One region of the Hydrogenophaga sp. 5NK40-0174 genome, then DNA from elsewhere that is predicted to be linked to it. Evidence: predicted binding sites of a transcription regulator. Region 1 holds the regulator's gene; each other region holds the start of a gene.
The links. The regulator FNR, encoded in region 1, switches genes on or off when oxygen is low (the NO sensors DNR and NnrR bind a similar motif). The targets are predictions, from matches to a motif close to TTGATNNNNATCAA.

Region 1 (3,895 bases):
TGGCAAACCTTCTGGATCTTCTTCTACGGTTTTGCCACCTATGGCAATGCTGGCTGGATGCGCGAGCAGGTTTGCAAATACATGTGTCCTTACGCACGCTTCCAGAGCGCGATGTTCGACAAGGACACCATGATCGTGACTTACGATGCTGCCCGTGGAGAACCGAGAGGTCCACGGTCGAAAAAGGCCGATCCCAAGGAGCTGGGTCTGGGCGCTTGCGTCGATTGCACCTTGTGTGTGCAAGTCTGTCCGACGGGTATCGATATTCGCAATGGCCTGCAATATGAGTGCATCGGTTGCGGAGCCTGCATTGACGTGTGCAACGAGGTGATGGACAAGGTCGGGTATCCGCGCGGGCTGGTTCGCTATGCCACCGAAAACGGTGTCGCCAAAGGCTGGACCACCCAGGAGATGGTCAAGCATGCCTTCCGGCCTCGCGTTCTTGTGTACACGTCCATCCTGATGGCCATCACGGCAGCCATTGTGATCGGACTGTTTGTGCGCACCCCCCTCAAGGTCAACGTGATCCGGGACCGGGGCGCGCTGGCGCGCATGGTCGAGCGAGGGCGGATTGAAAACGTGTTCCGTCTGCAGGTGATGAATGCCACGGAGACCGCACAGAACTACGTGGTGTCGGTGGAGGGCCTGCCGGACATCATGATTGCCTCCGGGAATGAAATCGAAGTTCAGCCAACGGAAGCTCGCGCGGTGGCCGTTCGGGTGCAGATTCCGCCCAATACGGCAGAGCCGGGTTCTCACCCGATTCGCTTCACTGTTCGGGCCGCCTCTGGTGATGATCCGGACGAGGTCGTTGAAAAGGCTGCCTTCCTGGTTCCCCGCTAAACTGTTTCATTGGAGTGACCCAGCATATGTCTTCCGGAGTCCTGAACATGCCTTCCCAATCAACTACCCCTGTGCCAGCCAGCACGCCGCGCCCTTGGTGGAAGGAACCCATCATGTGGCTGGTTGTTGGCGGCCCTGCCGCTGCCGTGATCGCCGGCGTGACCACCGTCATCATTGCGGCCAGCAACCCTGACCCCGTGCTGGATCGCACGGAAGCCGGTACTGCCAACATGGTGCCGGCCCATCAGGCGCGCAACCATGCGGCCTCACCGACAGTTGCGCCTGCCGGCAAGAGTGCCGGGCAAGACAGTCAATGACCAAGGTGCAGGTCCTGGGGCTCGCACCTTGAGGCCTCCGAACCTGGCACGACCATTTCACACGGATCTGAGGAGACACACACATGAAAGCGCAACGTTGGATGTGGATCGCCTGGCCAGCATTCCTCGTGGCGGGTGTACTGGAGATTCTGGTGTTTGCCATGGTGGATCCCAGTGATCTGCAGTGGTTTGGTGAGCCGCTCGAGCTGTCGCGGCAAGCCGTCTACACGATCGGCTTTTTTGTGTTCTGGGCCATCACCATGGCTTCGAGTGCCCTGACGACCTTGCTGGCCATGTCTCCGTTTGAAGTGAATCGCTGCCCAGTGCCTGCGGACGAGCGACCTCGGAATTGCGTGAAGAACGGCGGGGCAGGGGACTGCAGCAGCTGCGGCTGACGACTGGTCAGCCCGACGCAAGCCATTTCAGGAGCACTGCTGCGGGTTGACGATCTGTTTGAGGCCGTCCGTGTCCTTGATGTGGACGTAGCGCTGTTTGACGTCGATGATGCCTTCGTCCACGAACTTGGAAAAGGTGCGGCTCACTGTCTCGAGCTTCATGCCCAGATAGCTGCCGATCTCTTCTCTCGTCATGCGAAGAATGAGCTCTGATTGCGAGAAGCCCCGGGCGTGCAGGCGCTGGACCAGGTTGAGCAAGAACGCCGCCAGCCGCTCTTCGGCGCGCATGCTACCCAGAAGCAGCATGACGCTGTGGTCACGCACGATTTCGCGACTCATGATCTTGTGCACGTGGTGCTGCAGCGTCGTGAACTCACGTGAAAGCTCTTCCACCTGGTCGAAAGGCATCACGCAGACTTCAGCATCTTCAAGTGCCACGGCATCGCAGGAATGGCGGTCGCTGACGATGCCATCGAGGCCGATGATCTCGCCCGTCATTTGAAAACCGGTCACCTGGTCGCGTCCATCGGCGCTGGTGACGCAGGTTTTGAAAAAGCCGGAGCGGACCGCGTACAAGGAAGTGAACTTGTCCCCCACGCTGAACAGGGACTGGCCCCGCTTGATCCGCTTGCGTGTGGTGATCACGCTGTCGAGCTTGGTCATTTCCTCTTCGTTGAGGCCCATGGGCAAGCAGAGCTCGCGAAGGTTGCAGCTCGAACAGGCGACTTTGATGCTGGTTCCGTCCATACGTATATTCATCGTTGAGGTGGCAAGCTTAACCCAAAGACACATTGGCGGCTGCAATCCCCCTGTCTGGAAACCGCTCTCACGGCCTTTGCACCTCATCCAATGTCAGTCAGGGCAAACCCGGGGAAGGTCGCAGGGCTTGATGAAGATCAATGGGATCGTTCTCACATTGAGGCAAAGTGCCATGCCATCAATGGAGAATTCTCAGTGAGCCACGCGATTTCCGACGATTTGCTCAAGCGTTTTGACGTTCCAGGGCCTCGTTACACGTCCTACCCCACAGCAGACAGGTTTGTGGAAGCCTTTACAGAAGGCGACTACATCCAGGCGCTGGAGCAGCGGCGCGCCGGGTCCATGGCCCTGCCTTTGTCCCTGTACGTGCATATTCCGTTTTGCGAGTCGGTCTGCTACTACTGCGCCTGCAACAAGGTCATTACCAAGCACCACGACAAGGCTGCCGAGTATCTGCGTTACCTGTCGCGTGAAGTCGAGTTGCAGGTTCAGCACTTTGGCAAGGGGCACAACGTATCGCAGCTCCATCTGGGCGGCGGTACGCCGACCTTCCTCTCGGACGAGGAGCTCGAAGACCTGATGTCAATGATCCGCCGGAACTTCACCCTGGTGCCTGGCGGCGAGTATTCGGTGGAGGTTGATCCGCGCACAGTGACCGACCAGAGGCTGCAAACACTTGCCCGGCTCGGGTTCAATCGCCTGAGCTTTGGTGTGCAGGATTTTGATCCTGCGGTTCAGAAAGCCGTGCACCGCGTGCAGCCGGCCGAGCAGGTGTTCGATCTGGTCAAGGCGGCGCGTGAAATCGGCTTCGAATCCGTCAACGTCGACCTGATCTACGGCCTGCCGCTGCAAACGCCGGAGAGTTTTGCACGAACGCTGTCCCAGCTCAACGATCTGCGGCCCGACAGGGTGGCCTTGTACGCGTACGCTCATCTGCCGGCTCGATTCAAACCCCAGCGCCGGATTGCCGCCGCTGAGCTGCCCAGTCCTGCAGACAAGCTCACCATGCTGTCCAGATCGCTCGACGCCATGAGCGAAGCCGGCTACGTGTATGTCGGGATGGACCATTTCGCGCTGCCAAGCGATGCGCTGGCCGTGGCAAAAAGGCAGGGACGCCTGCACCGCAATTTTCAGGGCTACAGCACGCAGCCGGATTGTGATCTGATTGCACTGGGCGTATCGGCCATTGGGCGCATTGGTGCGACCTACAGCCAGAACGCCAAAACGCTCGATGAGTACTACGACGCGCTCAACCAGGGGCGACTTCCCATTGTGCGTGGCCTTGCACTGACCCGTGACGACTTGCTGCGCCGCTCAGTGATCATGTCTGTGATGTGCCAGGGTGAGGTGCAGTTTGAGTCGATCGAACTGGGGCATCTCATCGATTTCAAGTCCTACTTTGCGCGCGAAATCGAATCGCTGGCCGATTTTGAAGCCAATGGTCTTGTCGAAGTGGATGACAGCAGCATCCGCGTGACCGCCCAGGGCTGGTACCTGGTCAGAGCCATCGCCATGGTGTTCGACAAGTACATCCAGACCGATCTGGACCGGGCACGCTTCTCCAAGATCATCTGAGCCCGC
Region 2 (3,895 bases), 270 kb from region 1:
TCGACGACCTCGCCCGAGAACCGGATGAAATCGTTTTCGTGTCGAAGCGGGCGATCGATACCTGGCGACCCGACCTCAAGCCGCTTGTAGTCGACACCTTCCACCTCGAGCAGGTACTGGAGCTGTCGGGTGACGAGCTCGCAGTCTTCAACAGTCACAAAGCGCTCAGGCTGGGATGATTCTTCCGGTGACGGCGGCTGCCAGGGCCAGTCAATGGTGACGCGCAGCAGACCGCCGGTCGATCGCTCAAGATCAACCAGGTCAAATCCCATGCCGGTCACTGTTTGTGCCACCGTTTCTTGCCAACCCATGTTTGCCGAATCGCGCTTCCTGTATTCAACGGCCCACGTCCTCTGTTTCCTCCTGCAGGAAAACAGAACGCAGGCCTGATCTTCAATGTGTCCAACGACGCCTGGCTTGCGCAAAACGCATACCGTGGGACGCGTTTTGCGTGCCATTCATCACGTCAACGCTCTCGCTATTGACCTGTGAATTCGGTTCAGCCAAAAAAAATGGGCCGGTTGTAACCCGCCCATTTGGTCGTGAAGCAATGATTGTACCGCTTTTAAGCACTGATTTGCAAGTTGCAAAGACAGAATTGCTGCACTGCGAAGCGACTCCAGTAAGCGACATCAAAGGCACTGCGACTGCGCCCCAAGTTGGTGCACATCACAGCCTGCCCCTCAGATGCCGAGCACCCACTGAATCACGCTCTTGGCAATGAATCCAAGCATGCCAAGTGAGAGCACCAGAAAAAGAATGAAGGTGCCGAACTTCCCTGCTTTGGACTCCAGCGCGAGGTTCAACACGATAAACAGCATGTACAGAATGAACGCGCCAACGCCAAATGTCAGGCCAAACTGGGCGATCTGAGCTTCCGTGTAACCAAATATCGTGTTTTCCATCGTGAAATCAATGCGCGGCCAGCCTCGATCAGGTCGGGTTGGCTTTCTGGTGGCCATCGTGTGGCCGATTGGTGAGATCGCAGTAGGCGTGCCAGCTGGCATGTGCCACCACCGGAACCAGCACCACCAGACCGATCAGTCCTGTTGCCATGCCAAGCCCCATGCAGCCGGCGATGGTCAACGCCCAAACAACCATCGGACCGGGGTATTCGGCCACGGCGCGCCAGCTGGTGGCAACCGCCATGCTCACGGGAACGGAGGTATCCACCAGCATGGGCAAGGCGACGACGCTGGAGGCAAACATCGGAGCGGCAAGCAACGCCCCGAGCAGCACCCACACCTCGAAAAGGCCGACCTTCGGGTTGAGAAATACATGCCGCAGGAAGTCGGCCGGCTTGGTGATCGGTGCCTCTGACCAGAGTGTGATCAGCCCGGCAGATGTCAGAACCCAGCCAGTACCAGCCAGACCCAGCAGAAGGCCGAAGCGGATCAGTCGCCCGTCCCCCGACGTCCAGAGCGCAAAAACGTCTTTCATGCCGACGCAGCGCCCCTGATGGCACGAACGGCTGACGTGGTAGAGGCCTGTGGCAAGAATGGGCGCTACGATGAGGAAGCCGGAAAACGCTCCCGCCAGCAGCCAGAAGTGATTCCAGGCCACGGCCAGCAGGATCCAGCCAAACACTGCCAGCAACGCTCCGTGGACCAGGCCTGGCACAGGGTTTCGGCGCAGATCTGCCCACCCTGCCGCCAACCAGCGCAGAGGAGAAAAAAGGTCAACGGAGGGCGTTTCGCCATTGGGCGAGTGAGTGGACAAACTGTGTGTGCTCATGAATGCAATCCGGAATCAGGGAGCTGTAAAAGCGCATATATCCCGGTGCAAGCCCTTTTATAGAGCGGGCTGCAAGCGGGCAGCTTGACAATTGTCAAGCAAGCATCAGGCCGAAGACAACATGGCAGACCCTGATGGAATGTAGCGCCAAGGCGCATGTCCTGAATGGCCACGCTTGATCAATCCATGCTGGCGCGAACCAGCTCCTGGGTATAGGCTTGCTGCGGTGACTGCAGGACTTGCTGCCACTGCCCGGCCTCCACCACCCGACCATCCTTGAGGACAAGCACCTCATGCGCCATGGCCCGGATCACATCCATGTCGTGAGTGATCAGGAGATAGGCAAGGCCTCGGTCCCGCTGCAGTTGCTGGAGCAAGGAAAGCACCTGCCGCTGCACCGTCACATCCAGAGCGCTCGTGGGCTCATCGAGGACCAGGATCTCAGGCTCAACGACCAATGCACGCGCAATGGCGATCCGCTGCCGTTGACCGCCGGAAAATTCATGCGGATAGCGGCTCAGGAGGTGGTCGGCATCGTCGACCGTCTCGGCCAGGCCGACATCGACCAGCGCCTGAGCTACCCGCGCCATGCGCTCGCTGGTGGGGACCGATGGGTGATGGATGCTCAGTCCCTCCCCCACAATTTCGGCAATGCTCAGTCGCGGCGACAAGGAGGAAAACGGATCCTGGAAGACCACCTGGACGCGTTGTCGAAGCTGCCTTTCCTCGTTGCGGCCATGCACGGCAGCCCAGTCCGTGCCGCCAACGGTCAGATCCCCCGAATGGCGGACCAAGCCCAGCGCCGACAGTGCCAGTGTGGACTTTCCAGACCCGGACTCACCCACTACGCCAATGGTCTGGCCCGGCTGAAGCGCAAAGTCCACGCCCTGCAAGGCTTCAAAGCTGCCCTTCCGAAACCAACCCTTGAATCCAGGAATCGGAACGGGGTAGCTCACGCCGACGCCTCGACCTTTCACCACAGGTTCTGGCTGCGCTCCCGCCGATTCGTTCGCTTCCACCACATTGCGTTCAGGGCGGCTGCTCAGCAGATGCCGGGTGTACTCGTGTCTGGGGGACGTGAACACCTCCTCCACGCTGCCTTCTTCGACCAGAACGCCATCTTGCATGACCAGGACACGATCGGCAAAACCGCGCACCATGTGCAGATCGTGGCTGATCAACATGACGGCCATGCCGTATTCGCGCTGAAGGTCTTCGAGGAGCCGCAGAATCTGACCGCGAACAGTCACATCCAGCGCTGTCGTCGGCTCATCCGCCAACAGCAACCTGGGTTTGCACGCGAGCGCCATGGCAATCATGGCCCGCTGCCGCTGTCCGCCACTGAGTTGATGCGGATAGGCCGACACTCTGCGTTGTGGCTCCTGAATCCCGGTTGCGGCGAGCAGCTCGATGGCCGCCTGCCAGGCCTGTGCCTTGCCAAGACCTTGCTTGAGCTCCAGGACTTCTGTGATCTGGTTGCCAACGGTGTACAAGGGATTCAGGGCGGTCATGGGCTCCTGAAACACCACAGCGACTTCTCCACCGCGCACCCCACGAAGCTCGCGCTCAGGGAGCGCGAGCAGATCTTTGCCGTCAAGCAGCGCCTGACCGCTGACCCGGGCATCAGGAACGAGGCGCAGCAAAGACATGGCCGAAACAGACTTCCCCGACCCGCTTTCACCAACCACCGCCACCTTCTCTCCGGCGCCGATGGAGAAGGAAATGTCTCGGACCACCTCTCGGGCCCCGAACCGCACGGTCAGGCCGCGAACATCGAGCAAGACACTCATGCGTCGGTCTCCAGCTGCTTGCGGGGATCGAGCGCATCGCGCAAGGCGTCACCCATGAAGGTCAGCAGCAGCATCGTGACGACAAGGACGGCAAAGGTCGCCAGCGAAATCCACCATGCATCAATGTTGTCCTTCCCCTGGCTCAACAGTTCGCCCAGCGATGGGGTGCCCGGTGGCACACCCAGGCCGAGGAAGTCCAGCGAGGTCAGTGCAAGCACTGCGGCACTCATGCGAAACGGCAGAAATGTCACCACAGGCGTCAGACTGTTGGGCAGCACATGCCGCCAGATGATCTGCCAGTTGCTCAGCCCCATGGCTTTCGCGGAGCGCACGTAATCGAGCTGTCGATTGCGGAGAAACTCCGCACGTAC
Region 3 (3,895 bases), on a different contig from region 1:
GCCTTAGCAGACAAACATGGCAGGAGTAGCCATGTCCAAACGCGGTCTTGCGACCATGATCCACAAGCTTGCCCACGACGAGGTGCAGTTGCAAATCAGGAATGGGTTCCCCCGGAGCGCTCTTGATGAAGCCGCCAGCCTCGGCAAAATTGGTGGTGAGCATGCCATCGCGCCGCGAGTGCCAGTCGGCCACGCCCTTTGCTCCTTTGAGCACGCCCGTCAGGGACAGGCCAAACGTATCCGTGAGCGCCGGCGCATTGACCACCATGGTCACATCCACATGATCGTGCAGGTTGCCTCCGACGCCAGGCATATCCAGCACCAACGGTATCCCCAGTGCGTTCAGGTGGTCTGCAGGTCCCAGGCCAGAGAGCATCAGCAGCTGAGGCGAACCGATGGCACCAGCACTGAGCAGCACCTCGCCTCCCGGGTTGAGACGAATCTGCGTCTCTTCACCGCGCCCACCTTCGGCACGGTACATCACACCAGCGGCTGCCACTTCTCCATCGCCGGAGTCGGTCATGACCTTTGTGACCATGACATTGGTGACCACTGTGAGGTTGGGTCTGCCCAGGTGCGGCGTCAAGTATGCCTTGGCTGCGCTGAAGCGCTCTCCGTTACGGTGGGTCACCTGATAGGCACCGATTCCTTCCTGCTCCGGGCCATTGAAATCATCGTTGAGACGGTGGCCCGCCTGCTCACCGGCCGCCATGAACGACGTGAGCAATGGATTGGGGCTGCGCAGGTCCATCACGTTGAGTGGCCCGCCGGTGCCGTGCCACGCGTTGCCCCCTCTCTCGTTGTGCTCTGCCCGCTTGAAATAGGGCAATACCTCGTCGTACGACCAGCCCGGACATCCCTCGCGAGCCCATTGGTCGTAATCCTGCCGATGGCCGCGGGTGTAGATCATGGCGTTGATGGAGCTGGAGCCGCCCAGCACCTTTCCTCGGGGCTGATAGCCCTGACGCCCATTCAATCCCGCTTGTGGCACTGTCTCGTAAGCCCAGTTGGCCTGCCCCGTCCTGGCCATCACCGCAAGACCGGCAGGGCAGTGCACCAACACGCTGCTGTCAGCAGGCCCTGCTTCCAGCAGCGCCACCTTGATCGCCGGGTCTTCGCTCAGGCGCCCCGCAAGCACACAGCCTGCAGAGCCTCCTCCGACCACGATGTAGTCAAACATGATGTCCCCACTTTGTCATTCGCGAGTCAAGCGCTGGCAGGACAATACCTGCCGGACTACCGCCAGTCATGGGCCAGCGCTCACCTTGGTTTCAAGGTAGCACAGGCCTTGCTCTCGCAGTAGGCAGCCGCGTCTAGGACGACAGGAAGGCGCATTGCATCTGCGTCAACACCGGGCAGGCATGTCTGCCATACCGGTGCCGGCATGGGCTCGTCGTCTGGCAACCAAGAAGGCAAAATGGAGAGCAAAGAAGGGCTGGCCTTTTTCAGCTCCTTTGGCACCCAACCCAACCAACCATTCATCCATCTTTCATACGAACACGAAAACAGGAGAACACCGAGATGAGCGTCATTCAAACCGTGGGCATTGTCGGCTCAGGCACCATGGGCAACGGCATCGCGCAAGCGTGTGCCACCAGTGGCCTCAAAGTGGTCATGGTCGATATCGCCCAGGAGGCGATCGACAAGGCCATGAAGACCATTTCCGGCAGCCTCGACCGCCTGATCAAAAAAGAGAAGATCAGCGAGGCTGACAAGGAGGCAGCACTGGCTCGAATCACGGCGTCAACCAGCTATGAGGCCTTCAAACAGGCTGACATCGTCATCGAGGCCGCGACAGAGAACGAGCCGGTCAAACTCAAGATCCTCAAACAGCTTGACGACATGCTGGCACCCGACGTGATCCTGGCCAGCAACACGAGCTCCATCTCCATCACCAAGCTCGCTGCCAGCACGCAACGCGCCGACCGGTTCATCGGCATGCATTTCTTCAACCCCGTGCCCATGATGGCGCTGGTGGAACTGATCCGCGGCCTGCAGACCAGCGATGCCACCCATGATGCCGTGCGCCAGTTGGCGACGGATCTGGGCAAGACCCCGATCACGGTCAAGAATGCTCCCGGGTTTGTCGTCAACCGCTTGCTGGTTCCCATGATCAACGAGGCCTTCTTCGTGCTGGCTGAGGGCCTGGCCACACCAGAGGAAATCGACGAGGGCATGAAGCTGGGCTGCAACCACCCCATCGGCCCGCTTGCCCTGGCTGACCTGGTAGGCCTGGATGTTTGCCTGGCGGTCATGGACGTGTATTTCGAAGGCTTTGCCGACTCCAAATACCGCGCCTGCCCCCTGCTGCGCGAGATGGTGGAGGCCGGCTGGCTGGGTCGCAAGACCGGCCGAGGCGTCTACACGTATTGATCGAAAAAGTTATTTGAATTCAATGACTTAAAACTCAAATCCTCCAGATCGACTGGCAGCTGCCGGGCGCACCGAAAGGGACGCCCGGCTTTTTGTTTGCGCCAGATCAAAGTGAGGCCCCCGATGCTTTGAATAATGGAACTCAACTGACAGCGTAGAAGGAGCGCGAAATGAATACAGCCACCGTATCCATTGACGTCTTTGAGTTCCTGGATGACACCCACCGCGAAATTCAGCGCCAGATCAAACAACTTCATGCCTTGGTCGACGCCATTGAGTCGGACGGTCTGAATCAGGCCACACGCGAAATGGCGCGCGAGGTGCTCGATTTCTTCAACACCGAAGCCCGTCAGCATCACCTCGACGAGGAAAAGCACGTCTTTCCTTCCCTGCTCGGCAGCGAAGATGCCAATGTGGTCCAGGCAGCACAGCACCTGACGCAAGACCACGGCTGGCTGGAAGAAAACTGGATCCAGATCGCACCATCTCTGGAAGCGGCCACCAGCGGCAATCTGTGGTTTGACCCCATGGAGTTGCGTCATGCACTCGATGTGTTTGAAGCGCTGTACGCCGACCACCTTTTGCTCGAAGAGTCGATCGCCTATCCCGAAGCCAAGAAGCGGCTGGAAGGCATCGACACCGTTGGCATGGGACGCGAGATGGCCAAGCGGCGAGCCGTCCAGCAATCCAGGCAACAGGAAGTGCAGGACGAGTGAATCCGCCCTGACGGGCGGCGGGGGCATGATGCTGCTGCCCCGCAAGCGCGTGCGAGCGGCGCTAAGATGAACCGAAAACCCATGCGAAGACAAGGCTTCGGGACATTTCAACACCAAAGGACTCCATGCGCGAATTCGACTTTGACCTGTTTGTGATTGGTGGCGGCAGCGGCGGTGTGCGCGCAGCGCGCATGGCTGCGCAGCGTGGCGCGCGGGTTGCCATGGCCGAGACCCTTGGTGTCGACGGCCTCGGTGGCACATGCGTCAATGTGGGCTGCATTCCCAAGAAGCTCTACAGCTATGCGGCGCACTACCACGACGCCTTTGCCGAAGCGGCAGGCTTTGGATGGTCGCTTCAGCCCCCTTCACTTGACTGGGAAAGACTCAAGCAGCAAAGAGGCAAGGAGATCAGCCGCCTCAATGGTGTTTACGACCAGATGCTGCGCGGCGCCGGCGTGACCGTGCTCAATGGTTTTGCCCGCATCGATGGCGAACATGCCGTGACGCTGGCCACGCTGAGCCAGGAGGGCAACCCGGGGCATCAGTCGTTCACTGCCAGGAACATTCTCATTGCCACTGGTGGCACACCGTTTGTTCCACACTTTCAGGGCAGAGAGCACGTCATCACGTCCGACGACATGTTTGACCTTCACCCCTTTCCGCAAAAACTGGTCGTGGTGGGTGGCGGGTACATCGCCTGCGAGTTCGCCAGCATCTTTCAGGGCCTGGGGTCTCAGGTGTCACTGCTGTATCGGGGCGAGCAGATTCTGCGAGGCTTTGACGACGAGATCCGGCACTTTGTGTCG
Region 4 (3,895 bases), on a different contig from region 1:
TTCAGTCTGTTTCTCGAGGGCGGTGGCCCATTGGTCATCACCCGAAGCCAGAAAAAGGTTGGAGAGTCCACGCTCGCGTTGAAGCGAGTGCACCAGCTGAGCGCTTGCGCTGACCAGCGCGCTGGTCTGGGCCAGCTGCTCCAGGTGGGCGATTTCGCTTTGTTTGGCAGCGACGAGAAAGTGAAGGCCGGAGGGCATATGCGTCAAGATGGGTACCGGGGGCTGAAGGCAAAGCCCCGTATTGTGCCGAATCAGGCACGCTTCATCTGAACGCTTGCAACTTGTATGCCGGCCTGTCGGCCGTCGGGCAGCCGGACGGTGGTACCCGGCCTGTCAGGCCGGCTCCATCCCGTGGTTGCGCTTGATGTCCGCCGTTTCAGGGGAGGTCACGTATGCCAGCCACAGTCGCGCCGCGTCGCCATTGCGGCACTTGGCCCCTCTGGCGGCGCTGAAGATGGTGGTGATCTGGGCTCTGGGGGGCAACGGGCCCAGCACGTCGATGCCTTCGACATTCTTGAGCTCGCTGTATTGCTGGAATCCCAGGGCGACCTTGCCTTCGGCCACCAGAGAGCCGACAGCGATGCCAGGTGGCGGGGTGACGAGCTTGGCATTGACCTGATCGGCGATCTCCCAGCGTTCGAACAGCTCTGCGAGCGCCGTTCCGCTAGGGCCGGTGGAATACCCGATCGTCTTGGCCGCCAGCACCGCCTGCTTGAGGGCTTCCTCATCGGCAATGGAAGGGTGAGGCTCGCCTGACCGGACCGCCACGGCCACGCCCGAGCGCACCATGGGCACCACGCTGGAGGCCACCACCTGATTGTTGTTGGCCAGCTTCTTCAGTGCGCCGCTGGCCAGCATGACCACGTCGTAGGGTTCGCCTGCGGCGACGCGCTTGGCCGCATCGATGCCGCCGACAGATTCCACGTCGATGAGGATGCCTGGATTGGCCGATTCAAAGGCGTTGGCCAGTTCGTTGAGAAGGGCCTTGGTGGCCATGGAGGATATGACAGTGACGGTGGTGGTCATATTGTCGATTATGAGGAGTCAGCAGAGTCAATCGGTTCTTGGCGGAAAGTAGCCCGCCTCGAATTTTCATTTTCTGCGCATTCTCTCTCAAACCGAAAGACTCTCTGACGTCCGGTAGATCATCCCGGAGGCGATCATTCACGACGTGCGAGCACGAAAGCCGGTACTCAAGCCGCCAGGAATCACGTGTCGGCGGGGGTCAGGCCGCTGCGTGCACTGCCGCAGCAGGTTTGGATACTGCATCTCCTGCATGCTCAAGCTGTTGTCTGACAGTGACAACCTCACCGATCATCACAAGCGCGGGCGGGCGAATCTGATGACGCAGCGCCAAACCAGGCAATTCGCCGAGGGTACCGGTGATGCAGCGCTCCCTGGCGGTGGTGGCATTCTCGATCAGGGCGGCGGGCGTGCCGGCGCCCCTGCCATGCGCTTGCAACTGGCGGCAAATCTCAGGCAGGTTGTTGACGCCCATGTAGAGCACCACGGTTTGCCTGGGCCGGGCCAGCATGTCCCAGTCCATGTCCAGACCCTTGTTGTCGCGGAGATGGCCTGTGGCCAGGACCAGGGCGCACGCGTGATCCCGGTGGGTCAGGGGGATGCCCACCGACGCGGCTGCGCCCTGTGCTGCCGTCAGGCCGGGAATGACCTTGAAGGGAATCCCTGCCTGGGCCAATGCCTGGGCCTCTTCACCACCCCTGCCAAAGATGTAGCCGTCGCCCCCCTTGAGCCGAAGGACCGATTTGCCCGCGCGTGCCAGGCAGATCATCAAATCGATGATCTCACCTTGAGGCAATGTGTGTCGGGAGGACTCCTTCCCGACGTAAATGCGCTCGGCATGGTGAGGCAGGTAGGCCAACACCTCCGGTGCAACCAGGTGGTCGTACAACACCACGCGCGCGGCCTCCAGCGCCTTGACTGCCTTGACGGTGAGCAACTCAGGGTCGCCTGGTCCGGCGCCAACGAGTGTGACAGTCCCTGGAGGTACTTGTTTTTCGGTATCCGATCGGTGGTGGGCGGCCAATCGGCTCAGGCATTGTGACGTGCTCATGAAACTTCTCCGTGGGGCTGGACTGCTTGTCTGCTTGTTGTCTTGGAACCAATGCTGAAGCATGTAACCGCGAGCGTCCTTGAACCAGTTCAAGGACACGGCAGGCCAGTCGGGAGACGATCACTCCCAACTCGTCAGATGTCATGGACAGCGGCTCGGCGAGCACAGGCCTGGAGGGCACAGCCAGGAAGGCCTTATCCAAGAAGCTGTTCCGCGATGGAGATAGAACCCATGAAATCCAGAATGTTCGTTCGCCTGACCACCCTGGCCATGGCTGCCATGATTGGAGCGGGCGCATATGCGCAGACCGGCGACAAGAAGGTGACCCAACCCGAGGCCAACTACCAGGCGGGTGGCTCGCCATTGGCTGCTGAGCAGATGTATCAGTCATCCAACCCCAAGGCGCCGCCGATGACCCAGGCCGAGTTCGATGTGGCCCGCAAGATCTATTTCGAGCGCTGCGCCGGTTGTCACGGCGTCTTGCGCAAAGGCGCAACGGGCAAGCCGTTGACGCCCGATATCACGCAGACCAAAGGCACCGACTACCTCAAGGTATTCATCGCCTACGGTTCGCCTGCCGGCATGCCCAACTGGCAGACCAGCGGCGAGATGAGCGAGAAGGAAGTCGACATCATGGCGCGCTACATCCAGCATGATGCGCCCACACCTCCTGAGTACAGCCTGGAGGACATGAAGAAGACCTGGAAGGTCATCGTGCCGCCAGAGAAGCGCCCGACCAAGAAGATGAACGGCTACAACATCGAGAACATTTTCTCGACGACGCTGCGCGATACGGGCGAAGTGGCGCTGATCGATGGTGACACCAAGAAGATCATCAACATCGTGAAAACCGGCTATGCGGTGCACATCTCACGCCTGTCTGCCTCTGGCCGCTACCTGTTCGTGATTGGCCGGGATGCCAAGGTCAACATGATTGACCTGTGGATGGAGAAGCCCGACAACGTCGCCGAAATCCGCGTGGGTCTCGAGGCGCGCTCGGTCGATACATCCAAGTACAAGGGCTTTGAAGACAAGTACGCCATCGCTGGCAGTTACTGGCCGCCACAGTACACCATCATGGACGGTGACACCCTGGAGCCGCTCAAGATTGTCTCGACCCGTGGCAACACTGTGGACAAACAGGAGTACCACCCCGAGCCACGCGTGGCATCCATTGTGGCCAGCCACTTCAAGCCTGAGTTCGTCGTGAACGTGAAAGAGACTGGCAAGACGCTGATGGTGGATTACTCCGACATCGATGCACTCAAGGTCACCGAAATTGGCACGGCCCGCTTCCTGCACGATGGTGGCTGGGACTCGTCCAAGCGCTACTTCATGGTGGCAGCCAACCAAAGCAACAAGATTGCAGCGGTGGATGCCAAGGAAGGCAAGCTCAAGGCGCTGATCGATGTGGGCAAGATTCCGCACCCTGGCCGTGGTGCCAACTTCATCCATCCGAAGTTTGGTCCGGTCTGGGCCACTGGCCACCTGGGTGATGAAACCATCTCCCTGATCGGTACAGATCCTGAGAAGCACCCGCAATACGCCTTCAAAGAGGTCGCGAAACTCCAGGGTCAAGGTGGCGGAGCATTGTTCATCAAGAGCCATCCGAAGAGCACACACCTGTACTCTGATACCCCGCTCAACCCCGATCCGAAGCTGTCTCAGTCGGTCGCGGTGTACGACATCAACAACCTGGACAAAGGGTTCACGGTATTGCCGATTGCCGAATGGGCAGGCCTCAAGGATGACGGCGCCAAGCGCGTGGTCCAGCCTGAGTTCAATAAGGCAGGCGATGAAGTCTGGTTCTCTGTCTGGAGT

Region 2: ABWV89_RS04320 (DUF2189 domain-containing protein) is a predicted target of FNR. The motif match lies at 1,819-1,832, and genes of this name have one in related genera.
Region 3: ABWV89_RS14400 (hemerythrin domain-containing protein) is a predicted target of FNR. The motif match lies at 2,470-2,483, and genes of this name have one in related genera.
Region 4: cobA (uroporphyrinogen-III C-methyltransferase) is a predicted target of FNR. The motif match lies at 2,154-2,167, and genes of this name have one in related genera.

What each region holds. Positions count from the first base shown of each region.
Region 1 covers NZ_BAABWG010000001.1:666,008-669,902, forward strand. Annotated here, with positions in the region: gene ccoG (cytochrome c oxidase accessory protein CcoG) at 1-843, shown strand, start outside; gene ABWV89_RS03070 (nitrogen fixation protein FixH) at 891-1,160, shown strand; gene ABWV89_RS03075 (hypothetical protein) at 1,244-1,555, shown strand; gene fnr (fumarate/nitrate reduction transcriptional regulator Fnr) at 1,583-2,302, opposite strand; gene hemN (oxygen-independent coproporphyrinogen III oxidase) at 2,510-3,889, shown strand.
Region 2 covers NZ_BAABWG010000001.1:932,920-936,814, reverse strand. Annotated here, with positions in the region: gene rimP (ribosome maturation factor RimP) at 1-311, opposite strand, end outside; gene ABWV89_RS04325 (DUF2788 domain-containing protein) at 684-905, opposite strand; gene ABWV89_RS04320 (DUF2189 domain-containing protein) at 934-1,734, opposite strand; gene ABWV89_RS04315 (ABC transporter ATP-binding protein) at 1,914-3,524, opposite strand; gene ABWV89_RS04310 (ABC transporter permease) at 3,521-3,895, opposite strand, start outside.
Region 3 covers NZ_BAABWG010000004.1:215,954-219,848, reverse strand. Annotated here, with positions in the region: gene ABWV89_RS14410 (GMC family oxidoreductase) at 1-1,180, opposite strand, end outside; gene ABWV89_RS14405 (3-hydroxybutyryl-CoA dehydrogenase) at 1,522-2,373, shown strand; gene ABWV89_RS14400 (hemerythrin domain-containing protein) at 2,544-3,089, shown strand; gene gorA (glutathione-disulfide reductase) at 3,215-3,895, shown strand, end outside.
Region 4 covers NZ_BAABWG010000002.1:769,904-773,798, forward strand. Annotated here, with positions in the region: gene ABWV89_RS09305 (nitrate- and nitrite sensing domain-containing protein) at 1-198, opposite strand, end outside; gene ABWV89_RS09310 (substrate-binding domain-containing protein) at 334-1,026, opposite strand; gene cobA (uroporphyrinogen-III C-methyltransferase) at 1,226-2,074, opposite strand; gene ABWV89_RS09320 (cytochrome D1 domain-containing protein) at 2,306-3,895, shown strand, end outside.